DNA from 4 places in the Salinicola sp. 4072 genome. Region 1 is predicted to be linked to each of the others. Evidence: predicted binding sites of a transcription regulator. Region 1 holds the regulator's gene; each other region holds the start of a gene.
The links. The regulator LexA, encoded in region 1, represses DNA repair genes until DNA is damaged. The targets are predictions, from matches to a motif close to TACTGTNTANNTANACAGTA.

Region 1 (5,546 bases):
TCAGTCGATTCGTGACATCGTCTCCCAGGCATCGGCGTTCAAGGTCGATATTTTTTCCACCTTTCTCGCCCCGCTGGAAGAAGAACTGGAGACCCATTCGACCTACACGGTCGGCCGTACCCATGCGATCGGCCGCGACGATGTCTACATGCATCGTATCGAGGCGGTGAATTTCGCGCTGGACAACGACGACGGTGCGCGCACGCACCAGTACCAGGAGGCGGACGTGATCCTGATCGGCGTCTCCCGGTGTGGCAAGACGCCGACCTCGCTCTATCTGGCGTTGCAGTTCGGCATCCGCGCGGCCAACTACCCGCTGACGGAAGACGACCTGGACGAAAACGGCATCCTCAACCTGCCGCCATCGTTGGCCAAGCATCGCCACAAGTTGTTCGGACTGACCATCGACGCTCGCCGATTATCGGCGATTCGAACCGAACGCCGTCCCGACAGCCGCTACTGCTCGATGGATCAATGCATGCAGGAGATCGGCCAGGCCGAAGCGCTCTACCGACGCCACAACATTCCCTACATCGATACCACCCGCTTTTCGATCGAGGAGATCTCGACGCGGATGATGAACGAGACCGGGCTACAGAGACGATTCAGCCCGCGTTGAGCGGGCCGAAACGGAGCAAGAGAAGATTGTGAACAAGAGGAGATTGGGAAATCGCAACGCCCGACGTGCTCGGGCGGGCGATTCGCCAACAGGTCGGGCGCGCGTCACATCCCCTTGGGCGCGAAGATCCCCGGCGCGTTACGCCAGTAACCCTTGTAGTCCATGCCGAAACCGAAGACATAGCGGTCGACGACTTCCAGGCCACAATAGTCGGCCTTGAGATCGGGCGATGCCTTGCGGTCGTGACGCTTGTCGACCAGCACCGCTGTCGAAATGCTCGCCGCGCCAGCTTGCCGACAGTAATCCAGGATCGCCGCCAGTGTCGCGCCCTCGTCGAGGATGTCGTCGACGATCACCACGTGACGACCGGCCATGGGCACTTCCGGTGACACCCGCCAGAACAACTCGCCGCCTCGCATCCCGCCGCGATAGCGCGTGGCGTGGAGATAATCGACTTCCAGAGGAAACCCGAGCCGCGTCAGCAAATGCCCGGTGGTGATCAGACCACCGTTCATGACGCAGTAGAAAACCGGCAGCTTGTCTCCCAGTTCGCGCGTGATATCGGCCGCCATGCGGTCCAGCGCTCGCTCGACCTGAGCCTGATCGATCAGACAGTCCGCACTGTCCATGACTTCCTGCATCGAGCTCAGGGCGTCGATCGGTGGGGATTGAGTCATCGTTTACGATTCACCATGCAATGAGCGGCGGCAGACCATCGAGCGCTGCCGCCGAAGAACGAGAAACGGTGCACGTCATTCGGATTCGCTGAGCGCTTCCAGACGTACGTGGGTACGCCGCCACCGGGAGATGGCGGCCAGCGATTCGAGGCTGGGACGCGCGCGCGCATAGCGCAGCTTGGCGATGCGCTGGGCCTGCCGGCCTTCGCAGGCGGCAACGACCTCGCGCGCCGCATCGGGCGCGTTGCAGATCACGGCCATGTCGCAACCGGCGCTCCAGGCGGCCTCGGCCCGCTCGCTGGGCGATCCGGCGGCATGCGCCGCGGCCATGGTCAAATCATCCGAGAAGATGGCGCCCTTGAAACCCAGCTCCTCCCGCAGCATGCCGAGCCAGCTGGGCGAGAACCCGGCCGGCCGATCATCGAAGGCCGAATAGATGACATGCGCCGGCATGATGCCATCCAGCTTGCCGGCCAGCCGGGTGAAAGGAATCAGATCGTGCTCGCGCAGCTCCGCCAGCGAGCGCGGATCTTCCGCAACATCGAAGTGGGAATCCTGGCGCACCCCGCCATGGCCGGGAAAATGCTTGCCGATCGCCACCATTCCCGCCTCGTGAAGCCCTTCGATGAACGCGCCAGCCAAGGCCGTCACTACCTCGGGATCCGGCGAAAAACTCCGCGAACCGATGGCCGGCGACTGGTCGTCGTCGAGATCCAGAACCGGGGCAAAGGTCACATCGAAGCCGCAAGCCGCCATCTCCATACCCAGCAGCCAGCCAGTATCCTGCGTCAGCGTCAGCGCCGCTTCGGGAGACTCGGCGAATTGCCGCCCCAGCGTGGCCATGGACGGAATTTGTGTCACTCCTTCCTTCAATCGCTGTACCCGGCCACCTTCCTGATCGATGGCAACCAGGATATCGGGACGACATTCGCGGATCTGGCCGATCAGCCGTTGGGTAGTGGCAACGTCCGGTGCATTTCGAGCAAACAACAGTACGCCGCCGACCTCTGCACGAGAGATCAACTGCCGCTCTTCATCACGTAGCCGAGTGCCTTCGACATCCAGCATGACCGGACCGAGAGGTTGAGTCATAGCAAACACCTGAGACCATTGAGCGCCCGATTCTAGACGACACGGGGGATGCATGACAGAGGCAGCCCGCTACTGGGGCCCATTGGCCTACTCGGCGGCCGAACCGAGCTTCTCCAGCGACTCGGGTAGCGGTGCCTGCATGCCGGCAACCACCACGGGACGGAGATGCCGGATCAGTTCCCGTACCGACATGTGCTCCTGATACTCGCTGTCGGCGATATCCCGCAAGGCATCCAGGCCGGACAAGGTAAAGACCACGGTGCCCAGCATGAAATGCAGGCGCCAGAACCTTTCGGCATCGGGGAGGTCCGGCGTTGCCAGACGCAGGCACTCCACGAAGCGACGAAAGGTTTCGCCATAATGCTCCTGGATATAGCGCCGCAGATGGCCCTGCGCCTGCGCATATGCCAGACCCAGAAGCTTCATGAACACCTTGAGACTGTTGCGCTCGGCGGGCACCTCCAGAACCGTGATAGCGAGCTGCTCGAGCAGCACTTCCAGCGGTACCTGCTTGCCCTGATAGCGGGCCTCCAGCTCGTCGAGCGCCGCGTTCAAGCGTTCGGAGAACGGATCGAGATAGCGGGCAAACACCGCCTGGATGAGAGACTTCTTGGATCCGAAATGGTAATTCACCGCGGCCAGATTGACCTTGGCCCGCGTAGTGATGTTGCGCAGCGAGGTTTCGGCGAAACCCTTCTCGGCAAAAAGGACCTCCGCCGTATCGAGAATACGCGTAACGGTATCGGGTTGGGCCATGTCATACCTCGCGCCAGAGAACGGCAACCAAAGAACAACAACTTAGAACGATTACGATTCTAATCATTCCGCGACAAGAGGCACAATCCAGCATTTGGTCGGGCCCAAGTCGCAACGCCGACGACTCGAGCGCCGAAGGACTTCCCTCACCGGCAATGACTGGATACAATTCCAGGCTGTATACATGAACACGCCTGATCGACGATCACAATGATGGCACAGGCCCGGGAGAAACCAATGGCGAGACCGCTCACCGCACGGCAGCAAAACGTCTATGACTTCATCGTCAAGACGATGAGCGAATTCGGCTACCCCCCGACGCGGGCCGAAATCGCTCGGGCCCTGGGCTTTCGCTCTCCCAACGCTGCAGAGGAACACCTGCGGGCGCTGGACCGAAAAGGCGTCATCCGCATGATCCCCGGAACGTCCCGCGGCATCCGGCTGCCGGCCAATGGCAACGAGACCGAGCCCGCGGAGTCCCAGCCCCAGTCTCCCGGCTTGCCGATCATCGGGAGCGTCGCGGCCGGCAGCCCGATTCTCGCCACCGAGCATATCGATCGCTACTGTCCATTGCCGGCCGACTACTTTTCGCCGAGTGCCGACTACCTTCTCCGCGTACGCGGTCTCTCGATGAAGGATGCCGGCATCTTCGACGGCGACCTGCTTGCCGTGCACCGCACCCAGCAGATACGCGACGGCCAGATCGTCGTCGCCCGGATAGACGACGACGTCACCGTCAAACGCTTCCAGCGCGAAGGCAATCGCGTCACGTTGAGCGCCGAGAATGCCGACTTCGCGCCGATCGTAGTCGATCTCGAACACCAGCACCTGGAAATCGAGGGGTTGGGGGTCGGCGTCATCCGCGGCGGCAACGGCTCCGGCCTGCATTGAGGCGCGGGCCTCCGGTTTCATGCGCAAGATTCTGCATGCCGACTGCGACTGCTTCTATGCTGCCGTGGAGATGCGTGACAATCCTGCCCTGAGAGATATCCCCCTGGCGATCGGCGGTAGCGCCAATCGTCGTGGTGTCGTCGCCACCTGCAACTATCCGGCCAGGAAGTACGGCATACACTCCGCGATGCCCACGGCACGGGCGGTACGTCTCTGCCCTCAACTGAAAGTGCTATCGCCGGACTTCAACAAGTATCGCGAAGTCTCGCGACAGATTCAGGCCATCTTCCACGAGCTGACGCCGCTGGTCGAGCCGCTCTCTCTCGACGAAGCCTATCTCGACGTCACGGCGGTCACGCAGTTCCAGGGCAGCGCTACCTGGATGGCCCGCTGGCTCAAGGAAGAGGCACTCGCACGAACGGGAATCGTCGTGTCGGTCGGCGCCGCGCCCAACAAGTTTCTCGCCAAGATCGCCAGTGACTGGGACAAGCCCGATGGCCTGTTCGTGATCCCGCCGGAGGAAACGGAGTCTTTCATCACCGATCTCCCCGTCAAGAAGCTTCACGGTGTCGGCCCGGCGACGGCCGCCAAACTCGATGCCATGGGAATCGCCAATTGCCACGACCTGCGAACCCAGCCGCTGGACCGGCTACTGGATCAGTTCGGCAAGTTCGGCCAGAGGCTATATGAGCTGGCCCACGGCATCGACGAGCGGCCGGTCAACGTCTCCCGCGAACGCAAATCGGTCAGTGTCGAGACTACCTACGACCACGATCTTCCCGGTCTCGTCGACTGTCACCAGGCACTGGAGCCTCTAATCGAGAAGCTCCACGACCGCCTGGCACGGCACGGCGACCCGGCCATTGCCAAGCAGTTCGTCAAGATTCGTTTCAATGACTTTGCCAGCACGACGCAGGAAACAGGCGCTCGCGGTATCGTCCACGCACGGTTCCATGAACTGCTGAAGAGCGCCTGGCGTCGGGGAGAGCGGCCGGTTCGGTTGCTGGGCGTCGGGGTACGTCTGATGCCGGAACCGGACCAGCGCCAGCTCGGGCTGTTCGACGACACCGATCCCGGCTCGGTGTCGCCATGAGCCTCAAGCAATAGGCATCACGAGAACACTACGGTCTTGTTGCCGTGGATCAGCACCCGATCCTGCAGGTGCCAGCGCAGCCCCCGCGAGAGCACCGACTTCTCCACGTCACGCCCCAGGCGCACCAGATCCTGCGGCGTGTGGCAGTGCGATACGCGCTGGATGTCCTGTTCGATGATCGGCCCTGCATCGAGCTCTTCGGTGACATAGTGGCAGGTCGCGCCGATCAGCTTGACGCCACGATCGAACGCCTGATGGTAGGGCTTGGCGCCAGCGAACGACGGTAGAAAGCTGTGGTGGATATTGATCACACGCCCGGCGTAGCGCTGGCAGATATCCGGCGGCAGGATCTGCATGTAGCGGGCAAGGACCACGCTATCGGCTTCGGCCTCCTCGATCAGACGTTCGGTCCGGGCGA
Region 2 (5,546 bases), on a different contig from region 1:
CACGTAGCCGCGCCCTTCGTTGGACGGCAGCACGCCGTCGACGATCAGGAAGGCGCAGGAGCGGATATGGTCGGCGATGACGCGCAGCGAAGGCGTCTTGATATCGCCGTGGCCGGTCAGCTCGGCAGCGGCCTTCAACAGGTTCTGGAACAGATCGATTTCGTAGTTGGAGTGCACGCCCTGCATCACCGCCGCCATGCGCTCCAGGCCCATGCCGGTATCGATCGACGGCTTGGGCAGTGGCGTCATCTTGCCGGAGGCGTCGCGGTCGAACTGCATGAAAACGAGGTTCCACACTTCGATATAGCGATCGCCGTCCTCTTCCGGGCTGCCCGGCGGGCCACCCCAGACTTCGGGGCCATGATCGTAGAAGATTTCCGAGCAGGGTCCGCAAGGGCCGGTGTCGCCCATCTGCCAGAAGTTGTCCTCGTCCAGGCGCGACAGGCGCGCCGGATCGACACCGATGTCTTCGACCCAGATCCTGGCCGCTTCATCGTCGCTGATATGGACGGTGACCCAGAGCTTGTCCTGGGGTAATCCCAGCACCTCGGTGATGAAAGTCCAGGCATAACGGATGGCGTCGGCCTTGAAGTAGTCACCGAAGCTGAAGTTGCCCATCATCTCGAAGAAGGTGTGATGGCGGGCGGTATAGCCGACGTTGTCGAGGTCGTTGTGCTTGCCGCCGGCGCGCACGCAGCGCTGTGCCGACGTGGCACGCACGTAAGGACGCGGATCTCGACCGAGGAACACGTCCTTGAACGGCACCATGCCGGCGTTGGTGAAGAGAAGCGTCGGGTCGTTTTCCGGCACCAGGGAGGCGGAAGGCACGATGGTGTGTCCGCGCTCCTCGAAGAATCTCAGGAAAGCCTGTCTGATATCTGCACTTTTCATAAACAATCCGTGGCGATAGGCGCGTCCACGGCGGCTAGCAGACCACGTGGCGACGCAAAATCCGGCAACGGAAAGGCGCTATCAACACCTCTCCGGCCATCGCAAAGCGCATTAGTATAACGTGGAGGGCCAATAGTCTGTCGAGTGCGACGCCACTGTCGGCGGGATTCGACAGCTCGGTCTCTTCGCTGCCTGTCTTCGAAGAACCAGATGCGTTCCGCCAGGGAAAGCGATATCAGACGTACCAGAGACGGTTCGCCGGTTTGGTGGGAAATCTGGAGACGAAGCATACGGAGATCGTATGAGGAAAAGGTGGTGCGAGGAGGAAAGGTGGTGCGAGGAGAAACGCCGTGGAGAATTCGAAATATCGTGCCGCTTTGAACCAGCGGCACGGAGCGGTGGCGAACCCATAAATAGGAATCGAGAGAGCCGAATTTCAGTAGCCGAAGATCACGCTCCGTCGTTCCAGGCATGCCTCATGGCGTGGCGAACCTGATCGAATTCGAAGCCGCGCCCGGCAAGGAAGCGCTCGCGCTTGGCGCGTTCCCGTGGCGTTGCACCGGGGCCGTCGAAACGCTTGGCCAGTGCCTCGCAAGCCAGGCTCTGCCAATCGGCGGACTCCGCCTCGAAAGCCAGCACCATCAGTGGTTCGGCGATGCCGCGCTGTCCCATGTCGACGCGAATCCTGACAGGCCCCTGCCCCCGCGCGATGCGCGAGCGCACGAAGACTTCGGCAAAACGCGCATCGGACTGAAGACCCTCATCGGCCAAATCATCCAGCACGCGATGGATATCGTCGCCGTCGACGCCTTTGGCGCTCAGCCGGCTCACCAGCTCGGCGCGAGAGTACTCGCGCCGAGCCAGGAACTGGATGGCCATGTCCCGAGGAGACGCCTCTCGGGACCTGGCGCCGCCGGAAGGCTCGCCGCCGCCGTTACCGAACATCGGTAAAGCTCCCGGAAAGCCTTACAGCAACGTATCGTTGGCGTCGTCGCTTTCGGCAGCGGCAGCCTCGGGCGCCTTTTCCTGCGTCGTCGGCGTGGCGAGCAGCTGGGCCCGGATCTGGTCTTCGATCTCGGTCATCGTCTCGGGATGCTCCTCGAGATACTGCGCGGCATTGGCCTTGCCCTGACCGATCTTGCTGCCCTTGTAGCTGTACCAGGCACCTGCCTTGTCCACCAGATTGCACTGAACGCCGAGATCGATGACCTCGCCGGCGTGGTAGATGCCCTTGCCGTACAGGATCTGGAACTCGGACTGCCGGAACGGTGGCGCCACCTTGTTCTTGACCACCTTGACCCGGGTCTCGTTGCCGGTGACCTCGTCGCCCTGCTTGACCGAGCCGATACGACGAATATCGAGGCGCACGCTGGAGTAGAACTTCAGCGCGTTACCACCGGTGGTGGTCTCCGGGCTGCCGAACATGACACCGATCTTCATGCGGATCTGGTTGATGAACACCACCATGCAGTTGGCGTTCTTGATGTTGCCGGTGATCTTGCGCAGCGCCTGCGACATCAGACGCGCCTGCAGACCGACGTGGGAATCGCCCATTTCCCCTTCGATCTCGGCACGCGGCGTCAACGCCGCCACGGAGTCGATGATGATGACGTCGACACCACCCGAGCGCACCAGCATGTCGCAGATTTCCAGCGCCTGCTCGCCCGTGTCGGGCTGCGACACCAGCAGATCGTCGAGATTGACGCCCAGCTTCTCGGCGTAGCTGGGATCGAGCGCGTGCTCGGCATCGATGAAGGCGCAGGTCTTGCCGTCCTTCTGCGCCTGGGCGATGACCGATAGCGTCAGCGTCGTCTTGCCCGAGGATTCCGGACCGAAGATCTCGACGACACGGCCGTAAGGCAAGCCGCCGACACCCAGTGCGATATCCAGCCCCAGAGAGCCCGTCGACACTACCGGAATCGCGGTACGCGGGGTGTCACCCAGGCGCATCACGGTGCCCTTGCCGAATTGGCGATCGATCTGTGACAGAGCCGCATTGAGTGCCTTGCTGCGGTTTTCGTCCTGTGCCATGAACGTCTCCTATGAATGCGCAGGGTGAGACGGGGCAACGCCAGTCACGGCGCTCGGCTCACATACTGTATGATTAGACAGTAGTATGGCGAAAAAACCGTCGCGCGCCTATCCCCGTTCGAAGTTTTTCGATCAAGTTCTGATACGGCCACGACGCCAGCGTCGTCGCCGATGCGGATCATGTGTCACGGTCACTTTCCGACAGCGATTCTATCAATCCCGCCAATGCCACCGACACGGCCAGCTCACGCACACCCTGACGATCGCCGGGCAAGCGGAGGCAACGTGCGTGCTGGTTTCGTTCATCGCCCCAGGCGAACCACACCGTGCCCACCGGCTTGTCGGGGCTGCCACCCTCCGGACCGGCAATGCCGCTAACCGCGACGCCCAGCTCCGCGCCGCTGTCATGGCAGGCACCAGCGACCATCTCGCGCACGGTCGCCTCGCTGACGGCGCCGTGCGTCTCCAGCGTGACGCTCGACACCCCCAGCAGGCGCTGCTTGGCGGCATTGGAATAGGTCACGTAACCGGTCTCGAAATAAGCGGAGCTACCGGCGATCGCGGTGATGGCGCTGGCAACGCCGCCGCCGGTGCAGGATTCCGCCGTCGTCACCCGAACGCCCCGAGCCAGACAGGCTTCGCCCAGACGCCGGGACAGCTCATCGCATCCCAGTTGGACCTCGGAAGGCACCGTGGATTCCAGTGACATGAACGACTTCTCCTTCTTCTAAATCCCGACACGCTTCTGTCAATGACAATGGCTATCCTACCGACGGCACGATTCCCGAAACGACGCACTCTGGATAACCGCACCGGGATGACAGCAGGAAGCCGACTGCCATTCAGTATGCGGAGAATCGACATTCGTGCAATGCCGAGGGTTCACCCCACATCCGGGTTGGCCGCATGCGCGGTAAATACCTGTACGGGACGAACGTGAAGATCCATTTTAGACAATGCTCAAGGATAGCCCTCCAGCGCCGATAAAGCGTCATGGAGACGACGCCCCTCTTTTATGGACATCGCATGAAATCTGGCATTTCCATCGCTCTGATCATCATCGTGCTGCTGGCACTGGCCGCTGGCGGCGTGCTCGCCAGCGACCTCCGCTGGCCGCTGCCGGCCGATGCGCTGGCACCGTTGGGCCTGTATCTACTGACGCTGGTACTGGCCGGCTGGCTCTGCGTGCAACTGGTGATCCTGGCGAGAGGACTGACACGCCAGCAGCAGGCGCTGATCGAAAGCCAGGATGCGGTGCGCCGCCAGCTGGAAGCGGCCGAACTGTCCCAGTTGATGAGCCAGTTCGTGCAGCATGCCGAAGCGTTGCTGGACAAGGAGGGCCTCGATCCCAACAAGCGCAGCGTCATGCGCTGTCTGGCGGTCGATGCTCTGCGCGGCAACAGCGGCCGGGGCGACGTGAATTACACCCGCCTGGCGCAACTCTTCGAATGGCTGGATGCCGAGGCGCAGCGCCACGAGAATGACGCGCATCGCCTGCAACTGATGCTGCCGACACTCATGCAGTACGCCGAGATCGCCTGGCAGCTGTGCCAGGTCGGCGAGAGCCAGGCGGAGCGGCTGTCGCGCTTCCTGCAACACCAGCCGGCGCCACCCTCCCGCCACGACGCCTGATCGATTCCCTATCATCCGCTGACGCCCCGGTCTACCGACACCCGATCCAACACCCGGGCCACCGATACCCGAAGCGACTGACGACCGATCGCCACGACGAGCGTCCTGGCGATCGGTCGGCTGTGGGTGCCCAGTCAGCGCAGTACCAGTATCAGCGCAGAATGAGCGTTGCCGTCCGCGCGTGGCGCAGCATGGCGGTCGTGGTACTGCCGACCAGCAGGTGGCGAATCCGCGAATGGCCATAGGCGCCCATGATCATCAGGTCGATCTGATGCTGGTCGGCGTATTCGGCGAGCATCTCGTCGACGTCGCCGGCCAGAATCGTGCCCTGGGCATCGACCTCACCCTCGCGAAGCCGATTCAGCGCCCATTCGAGCTGGGCTCGCTGATCGTCGGTACCGGCCCCGACCATGATCACGTGACAGATCAGGCCGTTGAGCAGCGGGCTGTCGGCGATCATCTCGACGCCCTTGCGGGTCGTCCGGCCACCGTCGAAAGCCAGCAGCAGTCTCGAGGGCGGCTGGAATTCCGGAGGCGTCACCAGGATCGGGGTATGCAGCGTGCGTACGACCCGCTCCAGATTGCCGCCCAGATGTTCGAGCGCCTCATCCTCTGACTCGCCGCGCTTGCCCAGCACGACCAGGCGGGTCTGAGGCTCGCGCTCGACCAAGGATTCGATCAGATTGCCGTGACGCAGCGCAGTGGAGACCGTGGTATTCGGGGCCAGGCGCTCGGCCTGGCCGCGGGCGGCTTCCAGCAATTCGCGACCATGCTGCTGGGCCAGCTTGGCACGCTGCTCGTCGAGATCGGTCAGCTGTTCGCGCAGATGTTCTCGGCTCCCGAGTCCGATCTGTCCACTGGCATCGGTGGCGCCCAGACACGGCGCCTTGCTCAGCACGTGCATCAGCTCGAGCGGTGCGCCGATCCGTTCGGCGGCCCAGGAGGCCGCGGCGCACACCGCGAAAGCGTGACGCGAATCGTCGATGCAGGCC
Region 3 (5,546 bases), on a different contig from region 1:
CAACAGTCTTTGAGAAAACGCGATAGCCGACTGCGCTAGGCTCAGCGGTGTTGAGATCAACCTTGGAATGCTCATTTACAACCTCGTAAACTGCGCTTCCTCGGTTAATCTCGCCTTGCTGAGCCGTCGCTCGTAACGGCTCTCATCGTCTTCTCTTGGAAGGCATATGTCGCAGAGCATCGCGTGACAGGTATTCACCCGCCGGGATGAATCTGACGGTCAGGCAGCGGCCGCGGTCCTCTTCGAGGGCGCGGCCGCTGGTCGTTGAGGGCCGGCGAACGGCGGGTGGCGGTGGCCGGCGGCTGCTCGTGCTATTTGGGCAGTTCGGCGATCTCTTCCGCCAGCTGGCGCTTTTCCTGGCGCTGTTCGATACCACGCCGGGCCTTGAGATAGCGAATGGCGGCCTTGCGCTTGCGTTGTTCATGTTCGCTGACTTCCAGCGTCATGAAAATCTCGAGAATGTCGCTCTTGAGGGCATGAAGGTGTTCGACGCTCTTCATGATCGAATCTCCTGGCATCCTAAGACCTGTCGGTTCGCGCCCGACATGCATACTATACTCAACTTTACAAGATGATGACGATTCACTTTTTTCATGCTTTCAACGCGCCTTGGCGGCGTGTTCCCGCCCGCGTGACTGGGGCATACTGGGCGCCTGATTCCTGACCGAGAAGATCCGATGTCGTCAACCGAGGGCCAGCCATGAGCCGTTCGCTGTTCGATGAATTGCGTGTGCACATGGATCGTCTGCGCCGCTCCGAGCAGAAGGTGGCGCGCTTCGTGCTGCGCAATCCGGAAGAGGTGATCCTGATGCGGATCACCGACCTGGCCAGCGAGGCGCAGGTCAGCGAGCCGACGGTGGTGCGCTTCTGCCGCGCCATGGGCATGGCGGGGTTCCAGGAGTTCAAGCTCAAGCTGGCGCAGATGATGGCGCGGGGAAGCCAGTACGCCCAGTTCACCATGAACGACGGCGACAGCGTGGCCGAGTTCTCCCACGGGATCTTCGACAGCACCATCGAGACGCTCGAACAGGTCCGCGATCAGCTGGACAACGAGGCGCTGGGCAAGGCGATCGCGGCGCTGGCGGTGGCCAACCGGGTCGAGTTCTACGGTTACGGCGCCTCGGGGATCGTCGCCGCCGATGCCCAGCACAAGTTCTTCCGCCTGCAGATCCAGACTTCGGCCTACTCCGACCCGCACCTGCAGGCGATGTCCGCCGCGACCCTGAAAGCAGGCGACGTGGTGGTGGCGATCTCCCAGACCGGCCGCACTCGGGCGCTGCTCGCCAGCGCCAAGACGGCGGTCAAGGCCGGCGCGACCGTGATCGGCCTGTGCCCCAGCGATTCTCCGCTGGCCCGCGAGGTGACCCTGACGCTGCCGATCGACGTTCAGGAGGATACCGAGGTCTACATCCCCATGACCTCGCGTATCGTCCATCTGCTGACCATCGACGTGCTCGCGGTGGGCGTGGCCAAGAATCGCGGCCCACAGATCACCGATCAGCTCAAGGCGATCAAGCGCAGCCTGGGGTCGCTGAGGGTTTCCAACAACGTGTCGTGACGGCTTCATGGCCGGGGAAACGCCGACTTCGCTCGACATTTTTTGCATCTCGAATACTGTATATATAGACAGTATTCTTGTTCTGAGTGACACTGGTGGCCACGTTTCACCGTCCCGGCTACCGTCATGTCGCTACTCGCTACTCGCTACTCGCTGTTTCCGATGGATATCGCTGTCGCTCCTCGATACGAGGGGTGGTCAATGAGCAGCCTGGAATCCCTGCTCGATAGCCGTCAGGTCTGGCGCGCCCAGGCCGGTGCCGATAGCCAGGGCGGCGATGCGATCGCCAGCGGGCATGCGGCGCTCGATGCGATCCTGCCGGGGGGCGGCTGGCCGTCGGCCGCGGTCAGTGAGCTGCTGTCGGCGGGCGCCGGCAACGGGGAACTGGCCCTGCTGTGGCCGGTGATCTCGCGGATGACCCGGGAAGGCCGGCCGGTGGTGCTGGTCTCGCCACCGGGCGTGCCGTATCCGGCGGCGTGGCGACAGGCGGGCGTGGCGCTGGAGCAGTGTCACTGGCTCGACGTGCAGGGCCGCGAGGCGCTGTGGGCGACGGAGCAGTGCCTGCGCGCCGGCTGCTGCGCGGCCGTCGTCGCCTGGCTGCCGCAGGCCGATAGCCGCCTCATGCGGCGGTTGCAGGTGGCGGCGGCAAGTGGCAACACGCTGGCTTTCGTCCACCGGCCGCTGGCGAAGGTGTCCGAGGCGTCGCCAGCGCCGCTCCGGTTGCGGCTGCACCGCCATGCCGAACTGGAGATCCTCAAGTGTCGTGGCGGCTTTCCGTCCGCGCGGCGGATCGCCTTCGGCGCCAGGGCGTGACGCCATGCGCTGGGTCTGCCTGCTGTTTCCGCGTCTGGCGCTGGAGGGGGCGCTGCGTCGTCGTGCCGACCCCGAGGCGCCCTTCGCGCTGGTCGATGGCCCGGCGCAGCGCCAATGCATTCGCGCTGCCAATCGCGCCGCCCGCGAGCAGGGCGTCAAACCCGGTCAGGCGCTGGGCTTCGCCGAAGCGCTGTTTAACGCGCCGCTTTTTAAGGCGCCCGGAGCCGCGCCGCTTTTTAAGGCGCCCGGAGCCGCGCCGCTTTCCAAGGCGCCCAACTCCGCGCCAGAAAACGGTTCTGAACCTGCCTCGGGCGAGCGGCTCGAGACGGCGCCGTTCGATGCCGAATCCGTCGAGCGCTGGCGGCGGCGTCTGGCGAGCTGGGCCTACGGCTTCAGCGCTCAGGTCAGCCTGCACTATCCGCACGCGCTGGTGTTCGAGGTCGCCAGCAGCCTCGATCTGCTGGGCCCCTGGCCGCGGCTGGAGGCGCGGCTGCGGTCGGAGCTCGCCGAACTCGGCTTTTCGCATCGGCTGGTGATCGCCCCCAATCCGGCGGCGGCGCGGGTGCTGGTCAATGTCCACGACGGGCTGGCGGTGGACGACGCCGGGCTGGAGCCGGCGCTGGCCGCGCTGCGCCTCGACCGTGCCGGGCTGGCGAACATCGATGCCGGCCAGGACATCGTGCAGACCCTCAAGCGTAGCGGTTTCCAGCGCCTGGGCGAGCTGTTTGCCCTGCCGCGCAGCGCCCTGGCCCGACGTTTCGGTGGCGGTTTGCTGCGTCATCTGAGCGAGCTGCGCGGGGAGTGGCCGCTGGCGCTGGATTACCATCGTCCCACGCCGCGTTTTTCCCGTACCTTCGAATTCGATCAGCCGGTGCATGCCCTGGCGGGGCTGGCCTTTCCGCTCAAGCGCCTGCTGCAGGAGCTGGCCGCGTTTCTGATGGGCCAGGACGCGGGCGTCGAGCGGTTCCGCCTGACGTTCGAACTGGAGGACGGTCCGGCGCAGGCCGTCGAGATCGGCCTGCTGGCGGTACAGCGCGACCCCGATACCCTGCTCGAGCTGACCCGTGCGCATCTGGAGCGCGTGCGCCTCGCCGGCCCGGTGATGAGCTTGACGCTCTCCGCGCCGCGCCTGTCGGCCTACGCGCCGGTCCGGCGGGAGCTGCTGGAAGGGCCGGCCCGCCAGGCCCAGGCCTGGGCGACGCTGCATCAGCGGCTGGTCGCGCGGCTGGGCGAGCCGGTACTCAAGCCGCTGGTCGAGTACCGCGAGCATCGCCCGGAAATGGCGGTGATCGACGGCGCCGGCCCACGGGCGCGTGACGCCAGCGTCGGCCCGGCGCGTCCCGGTTGGTTGACCCCCACGCCCCAGCGCTGCGATGGCGACGTGGCGCAGCTGCTGGCGGGGCCGGAGCGGATCGAAAGCGGCTGGTGGGACGGCGGCGACATCCGGCGCGACTACTATCTGGCCCAGTGGGCCGACGGCCGCCACGCCTGGGTCTGGTGCGAGCCGGGGCGGCAGGGCTGGTATCTGCACGGGTGGTTCGGATGAGCGATGGCTTTTTACAGCGGCCCGACGCTGCCGCCTCATCGCGGCCCGACGCTGCCGCTTCGGACGCCCGACAAAGCCTGGGCGCGGCACCGGACGCCTGTAGCCTAGGCACAGCTTCGGGTGCCTTTAGAGAGCCCTACGCCGAGCTGCACTGTCTTTCCGCCTTCAGCTTTCAGCGCGGCGCGTCGACCGCGGATGAGCTTTTCGAGCGCGCCGCACGGCTCGGCTACCGTGCCCTGGCGATCACCGACGAGGCCACGCTGGCCGGCATCGTACGCGGCTGGCAGGCGGCACGGGAGCATGGCGTCGCGCTAATCGTCGGTGCCGAGTTTCGTACCCAGTGCGGCATCAAGCTGGTGCTGCTGGTGGAGAACCGGCGTGGCTACGAGGCGCTCTGCGGATTGATCACCCGCGTTCGCGGGCGTGCGCCCAAGGGCGAGTATCGGCTGCTCGCCTCGGATCTCGACGAACTCGACGGCGGTGACGGCCTGTTCGCGCTGTGGATTCCGGAGGCAGTGCCGGGCCATGAGATGGATGATCGTGAGGTAAGTGATAATGAGGTGGGCGAGCGGCTGGCACGTGCCTTCCCCGATCGGCTGTGGCTGGCGGTGGAGCTTCACTACGGCTTCGAGAACGGCTGCGATAACGCGGCGCGTCTGGCCCGACTGCAGGCGCTGGCCGCCGAGCTGGGCATTCCTGTACTGGCGGCGGGAGACGTTCACATGCATGCCCGGGGCCGGCGGGCGCTGCAGGACTGCCTCACCGCGATTCGTCACCACCTGAGCGTGTTCGAGGCGGGAGACACGCTGTTCCCCAACGGCGAGCGCCATCTGCGCAGCCGGGATGCGCTATCCGCGATCTATCCCGTTGAGCTGATGGCCGAGAGCGTGGCGTTGGCGGCGCGCTGTGACTTCGATCTCGGCGAGCTGCACTACACCTATCCCCACGAGGTGGTGCCGGAGGGCAAGACGCCGGCCGAGTGGCTGCGCGAGTTGACGGCTCAAGGCTGCGCGCGACGCTGGCTGAATGGTGTGCCCGAGAAGACGGCCGCGCAGATCGACTACGAGCTCGCACTGATCGAGGAGCTCGGCTACGAGCACTATTTCCTCACCGTGCATGACATCGTCGACTTCGCGCGGCGGCAGCACATCCTGTGCCAGGGGCGCGGCTCGGCGGCCAACTCGGCGGTCTGCTACGCGCTGGGAATCACCGAGATCGATCCGTCGCGCACGGCGCTGCTGTTCGAGCGCTTCATCTCCCGCGAACGCGACGAGCCGCCGGATATCGATGTCGATTTCGAGCATGAGCGCCGCGAGGAGGTGATCCAGTACGTCTTCAGCCGCTACGGCCGCCATCGCGCGGCGCTGACCGCCGTGGTCAGCCATTACCACGCCGCTGGAGCGATCCGCGATATCGGCCGGGCACTGGGCTTCGCGCCGGAGCGTATCGACCGGCTCGCCCGCTGTGCCGGGCGCTGGACCGATCATATTCCCGACGAAGCACGGCTCAGAGAGCAGGGTTTCGAGCCGGAAGAGCCCATGCTCCAGCGTCTGCTGGTGCTGGCCGGTACGCTGGTTGGCTTTCCGCGCCATCTCTCCCAGCATCCGGGCGGGTTCGTGATCTCGGATG
Region 4 (5,546 bases), on a different contig from region 1:
AACCAAGAATTGCGTAAGGCAGGCCTGAAGGTCACGCTGCCACGCGTCAAGATTCTGCAAATCCTCGAAGCGACTCGCATGGAAGAAGAGCTCCATATGAGTGCCGAGGACGTCTACAAGGCGCTGCTGGAGTCGGGAGAAGATGTCGGGCTGGCCACCGTATATCGCGTCTTGACGCAATTCGAGGCGGCAGGGCTGGTCGTACGACATAACTTCGACGGCGGTCACGCGGTTTTCGAGATGTCCCAGGAAGAGCACCATGACCATATGGTGGATCTGGAATCCGGAGAGATCGTCGAGTTCTATGACGAAGAGATCGAGCGTCGTCAGCGCGAGATCGTCGAGGAACATGGCTATGAGCTGGTCGAGCATGCACTGGTGCTCTATGTCCGCCCCCGCGGCTCCAAGGCCACGCGTCAGGATGGCATCAAGAAGTAAGCGCTACTGACCCGCATTGCAAAACGCCGACCTTAGGGTCGGCGTTTTTCGTTTGGGTGCCTTTACAAGGCCGGGTTCGGGCTGATGCCCCGCTGCAGCCGATACCCGGTGAGTCAGCGCCTGGCGGAGCGGCGCTGGGGCTCGCAGTGCGCGAGTCAGTGCGCCGAGTTCTGACTGGCCGCCAGCATTTCGCGAGCGTGCGCCAACGTCTGATTGGAAAGTTTGACCCCGCCCAGCATTCGCGCCAGTTCGCGTACCCGGCCAGCCTCGTCCAATTGCGCCATTTCGGTGCGAGTCTCGTTGTCATTCGAGCGCTTCTCGATATGCAGATGCTGATGGGCCTGCGCGGCGACCTGCGGCAGGTGGGTGACGGTCATGACCTGGGCATCGCTACCTAGCCGACGCAGCAGTTGGCCGACGATTTCGGCGGTCGCGCCGGAGATGCCGACATCTACCTCATCGAAGACCAGCGTCGCCAGCGTGCTGTGGCTTGCGGCTACGACCTGAATCGCCAGGCTGACGCGCGAGAGCTCGCCGCCGGAGGCTACCTTGGCCAGCGGCCGTGGGGGTTGGCCCGGATTGGCGCTGATCTGCAGGCTGACCCGGTCCAGGCCGTGAGGCTGGGGCGTTTCCAGTGGCGTGACATCGACGGCAAAGCGAGCCTTGTCCATTCCCAGAAACGCCAATTGCTCCTGAACCTGCTGGGCGAAAACCGTGGCGGTGCGCTGGCGCGTCTCACTGATCTGTTTGGCGGCGTCGCGGTACTGCTGGCGCAGGTCGTCGAGCCTGGCTCTTAGCGTTTCGAGATCGTCGTCGCCGCTATCGAGCGCTTCCAGCTCGCCGCTCAGCCGGCGGTGCAGGTCGTGCAGCTCTTCCGGCATGACGTGATGTTTGCGGGCGATGCGATGAATCTCGCCGAGCCGCTCATCGACCCAGGCCAGGCGCTGCGGGTCGAGCTCGGTCGACTCGACATAGTGGTGGAGCTCGCGAGCGGCTTCCTCGAGCTGGATCTGTGCATCGTTCAGCATCACCAGAGCCTCGGACAGGCTGCCGCGATCGCTGCCGGGCACCCGGGATAGCCGTTGGGTCGCCTGAGACAAAAGGGTCAACGCGCCGCTCTCGTCGTGATCGCAGCTGTCGGCGGCGAACTGCGCCTCGCGCAGGCTCTCCTCGAGATGCGCCAGCGTCTCCTGTTCCTGTTCCAGGCTCTTCAGCTCGTCGGCCTGCAGATCGAGCTGATCGAGCTCCTCGACCTGATAGCGCAGCAGCTGGCGCTTGGCCTGACGCTCCTCGTCGTTCTCGCTGCGCTCGCGATACTGCCGGCGCAATGCGTGCCATTGACGATGCAGCTCGCCAAGCTCGGCCACCGCCTTGTGGTGGCCTGCCGCGTCGTCGAGCAGACGACGGTGAGTGTCCTCGTTGAGCAGTGCCTGATGCGCATGTTGACTATGCACGTCGATCAGACATTCGCCGAGCTCGCGCAGATCCGCGATAGTGCAGGGCTGGCCGTTGATCCACGCCTTGGAGCGTCCGCTGGCGGTGACGACGCGCCGCAGCAGGCAGTCGTCCGTGGCGAGCTCCCGCGCCGCCAGCCAGGCCTTGGCGTCGTCGCGTTCGGTGATATCGAAGCGGGCGCTCAGGTCGGCGCGGTCGGCACCATGGCGAACGCCGCCGGCATCCGCGCGCTCTCCCAGGCAAAGCCCCAGCGCCCCGAGCAGGATCGATTTGCCGGCGCCGGTCTCGCCGGTAATGGCGGTCATGCCGGCCTGAAACTCCAGGTCCAGTGTGTCGACGATAGCGAAGTCACGAATGGCGAGTTGAATCAGCATGCTGCCTCCCGGGATCGATGGCGGCCATACGGGGTCTGTTGGGCGATCGAGATCTGGCGGTGAACGATCGGGTCATTACTGTCTGGTTGTTTATACAGTAGTCGAAAACCCCGTTCAACGGCTGTGGCGACGGCTCGAAAGATCGGTGCTTGAGATCTGAATCGATAGCCCCATATAGGCAGACAACTCCGACGCTTGTCGAATCACGCTTTGTCGAATAACCGTCACAACACCTTGCCAGGAGAGACTCATGGCTAGAGATCCGCAGAATCCCGTAGACGAAGAACTCGAGCGCGCCGAACGCGACGGCGAGCCGCAACAGCAGACCACCAACGAGGCGTTGGACGGCGACCTGGAGCAGTTCGCGGAATCGCTCGAACACGAGGCGGATGACATCGAAGGCCAGGCCAATCCCGAAGCCGAAGTGCTGGCGGCCAGGGTCGAGGAGCTCGAGCAGGCGCTGGCGGAGGCCAAGGATCAGTCGATGCGTGCCGCTGCCGAAGCCCAGAACGCTCGCCGTCGGGCAGAGCAGGACGCCGACAAGGCAAAGAAGTTCGCGCTCGAGAAATTCGTCAAGGAGCTGCTGCCGGTCGTCGACAGCCTTGAGAAGGGCTTGGAAAGCATGCAGGAGGTCGACGAGACGCACCGGGAAGGGGTCTCGATGACGCTCAAGATGCAGCTCGACGTATTGAGCAAGTTCGGCGTCGAACAGCTCGAACCGCAGGGCGAACCGTTCGACCCGCAGTTCCACGAGGCGATGACAATGGTGCCCAACCCGGAGCTGGAGCCCAACACCGTGATGGATGTCATGCAGAAGGGATACACCCTGAACGGGCGATTGATCCGCCCGGCGATGGTGGTGGTCAGCAAGACAGCAGGCTGAGACAACAGGCTGAAGAGGGCCGCTATCGGTTCGACTCGGCGCTGTATCGGAATCGTCGATGAGGACTTGAAAGGCGCTTAGCAGCCCCCACATAGCAGTCAATCGCGCAGCAAGCGCCGTCATCAAAACGAATTCAGTCGTCAACGAATAGTTATGAGGTGAGGAATTATGGGACGCATCATTGGCATTGACCTGGGTACGACCAACTCCTGTGTCGCCGTACTCGATGGTGACAAGACCCGCGTGATCGAAAACGCTGAAGGCGGCCGCACGACGCCTTCCATCATCGCTTACACCGAAGACGGCGAAACGCTGGTCGGTCAGGCGGCCAAGCGTCAGGCGGTCACCAACCCCAAAAACACGCTCTACGCCATCAAGCGTCTGGTGGGTCGCAAGTTCAAGGACGACGTCGTCCAGAAAGACATCAAGATGGTGCCTTACGAGATCGTCGAAGCCGATAACGGTGATGCCTGGGTCAAGGTCAACGACAACAAGCTGGCGCCGCCGCAGGTCAGCGCCGAAGTGCTGAAGAAGATGAAGAAGACCGCCGAAGACTATCTCGGCGAGGAAGTGACCGAGGCGGTCATCACCGTACCGGCCTACTTCAACGACTCTCAGCGTCAGGCAACCAAGGACGCGGGCCGTATCGCCGGTCTCGAAGTCAAGCGCATCATCAACGAGCCGACGGCTGCCGCGCTGGCCTACGGCATGGATCGCTCCACCGGTGATCGCACCATCGCGGTCTACGACCTGGGTGGCGGTACATTCGATATCTCGATCATCGAAGTGGCCGACGTCGACGGCGAGAAGCAATTCGAAGTACTGGCGACCAACGGTGATACCTTCCTGGGTGGCGAAGACTTCGACCTCAAGCTGATCGACTACCTGGTACAGCAGTTCAAGAGCGACTCCGGCATCGATCTGTCCGGCGACAGCCTGGCCATGCAGCGCCTGAAGGAAGCTGCCGAGAAGGCCAAGATCGAGCTCTCCTCTGCGCAGCAGACCGAAGTCAACCTGCCGTACATCACGGCTGACAACACCGGTCCCAAGCACTTGGCGATCAAGGTGACGCGCGCCAAGCTGGAATCGCTGGTCGAAGATCTGGTTCAGCGTTCGCTCGGGCCCTGCAAGACGGCCATGGAAGACGCCGGCCTCTCCAACAGCGAGATTCACGACGTGATTCTGGTCGGCGGTCAGACGCGCATGCCGATGGTCCAGAGCAAGGTTGCCGAGTTCTTCGGCAAGGAAGCGCGCAAGGACGTCAACCCGGACGAAGCCGTCGCCATGGGCGCCGCGATTCAGGGTGGCGTGCTCGGCGGTGATGTCAAGGACGTGCTGCTGCTCGACGTCACGCCGTTGACGCTGGGTATCGAGACGCTGGGTGGCGTGATGACCCCGCTGATCGAGAAGAACACCACGATCCCGACCAAGAAGACGCAAACGTTCTCGACCGCCGAGGACAACCAGACGGCCGTGACGATTCACGCGCTGCAGGGCGAGCGTAAGCAGGCAGGTCAGAACAAGTCTCTGGGTCGTTTCGACCTGGCCGACATTCCGCCGGCGCCGCGCGGTGTGCCGCAGATCGAAGTGGCGTTCGACCTGGACGCCAACGGTATCCTTAACATCACGGCGAAGGACAAGGCGACCGGCAAGGAACAGTCGATCGTGATCAAGTCCTCCAGTGGTCTCTCGGACGAAGAGATCGACCAGATGGTCAAGGATGCCGAGGCGCACGAAGCCGAGGACAAGAAGTTCGAAGAGCTGGTCCAGCTGCGCAACCAGGCCGACGGCATGATCCACGCCTCGCGCAAGACGCTCGAAGAAGCCGGCGACAAGGTCGATGCCGAGGAGAAGAGCAAGATCGAGGCCGCGATCAGCGAGCTCGAGGAAGCGCTCAAGGGCGACGACAAGGATGCCATCCAGGCGAAGCTGGATGCCTTGACCGAAGCCTCCGGCAATCTGGCCCAGAAGATGTACGCCGAGCAGGGCGAAGGTGCTGGCGCGCAGGCCGGTCAACCGGGCGACGATGCCCAGTCCAGCGGCAAGAAAGAGGATGACGTGGTTGACGCCGAGTTTGAAGAAGTCAACGACGATCAGAAAAAGCAATAACCACGACGTCTGACGTCGTGTGACCGGCAGTAGCGCGGGAGCCAGTGAAGACTCCCGCGTTGCTGTTTCCACGGCGTCGACACGGAGGCGGACTCAGTAATGTCCCAACGTGACTATTACGAAGTATTAGGCGTCGACAAGGGCGCTGACGGCAAGGACATCAAGAAGGCGTATCGCCGGCTGGCGCAGAAGTATCATCCGGACCGCAATCCGGACGACCAGCAGGCGGCGGAGAAATTCCGTGAAGTTTCCGACGCCTACGAGGTGCTTTCCGACAGCGAAAAGCG

Region 2: recA (recombinase RecA) is a predicted target of LexA. The motif match lies at 2,986-3,005, and genes of this name have one in related genera.
Region 3: imuA (translesion DNA synthesis-associated protein ImuA) is a predicted target of LexA. The motif match lies at 1,613-1,632, and genes of this name have one in related genera.
Region 4: recN (DNA repair protein RecN) is a predicted target of LexA. The motif match lies at 2,348-2,367, and genes of this name have one in related genera.

Annotation. Positions count from the first base shown of each region.
Region 1 covers NZ_JAXOVV010000017.1:7,727-13,272, reverse strand. The annotation lists gene ppsR (posphoenolpyruvate synthetase regulatory kinase/phosphorylase PpsR) at 1-619, shown strand, start outside; gene R3F72_RS12295 (hypoxanthine-guanine phosphoribosyltransferase) at 724-1,296, opposite strand; gene nagZ (beta-N-acetylhexosaminidase) at 1,372-2,388, opposite strand; gene R3F72_RS12285 (TetR/AcrR family transcriptional regulator) at 2,476-3,144, opposite strand; gene lexA (transcriptional repressor LexA) at 3,382-4,035, shown strand; gene dinB (DNA polymerase IV) at 4,055-5,128, shown strand; gene purU (formyltetrahydrofolate deformylase) at 5,146-5,546, opposite strand, start outside.
Region 2 covers NZ_JAXOVV010000003.1:187,223-192,768, reverse strand. The annotation lists gene alaS (alanine--tRNA ligase) at 1-891, opposite strand, end outside; gene R3F72_RS04405 (regulatory protein RecX) at 1,342-1,836, opposite strand; gene recA (recombinase RecA) at 1,858-2,922, opposite strand; gene R3F72_RS04395 (CinA family protein) at 3,101-3,631, opposite strand; gene R3F72_RS04390 (hypothetical protein) at 3,949-4,554, shown strand; gene R3F72_RS04385 (universal stress protein) at 4,706-5,546, opposite strand, start outside.
Region 3 covers NZ_JAXOVV010000020.1:19,785-25,330, forward strand. The annotation lists gene R3F72_RS13510 (sodium-dependent transporter) at 1-13, shown strand, start outside; gene R3F72_RS13515 (PA3496 family putative envelope integrity protein) at 312-500, opposite strand; gene hexR (transcriptional regulator HexR) at 701-1,558, shown strand; gene imuA (translesion DNA synthesis-associated protein ImuA) at 1,685-2,371, shown strand; gene R3F72_RS13530 (Y-family DNA polymerase) at 2,376-3,917, shown strand; gene R3F72_RS13535 (error-prone DNA polymerase) at 3,914-5,546, shown strand, end outside.
Region 4 covers NZ_JAXOVV010000015.1:37,179-42,724, reverse strand. The annotation lists gene fur (ferric iron uptake transcriptional regulator) at 1-438, shown strand, start outside; gene recN (DNA repair protein RecN) at 594-2,267, opposite strand; gene grpE (nucleotide exchange factor GrpE) at 2,518-3,150, shown strand; gene dnaK (molecular chaperone DnaK) at 3,319-5,259, shown strand; gene dnaJ (molecular chaperone DnaJ) at 5,359-5,546, shown strand, end outside.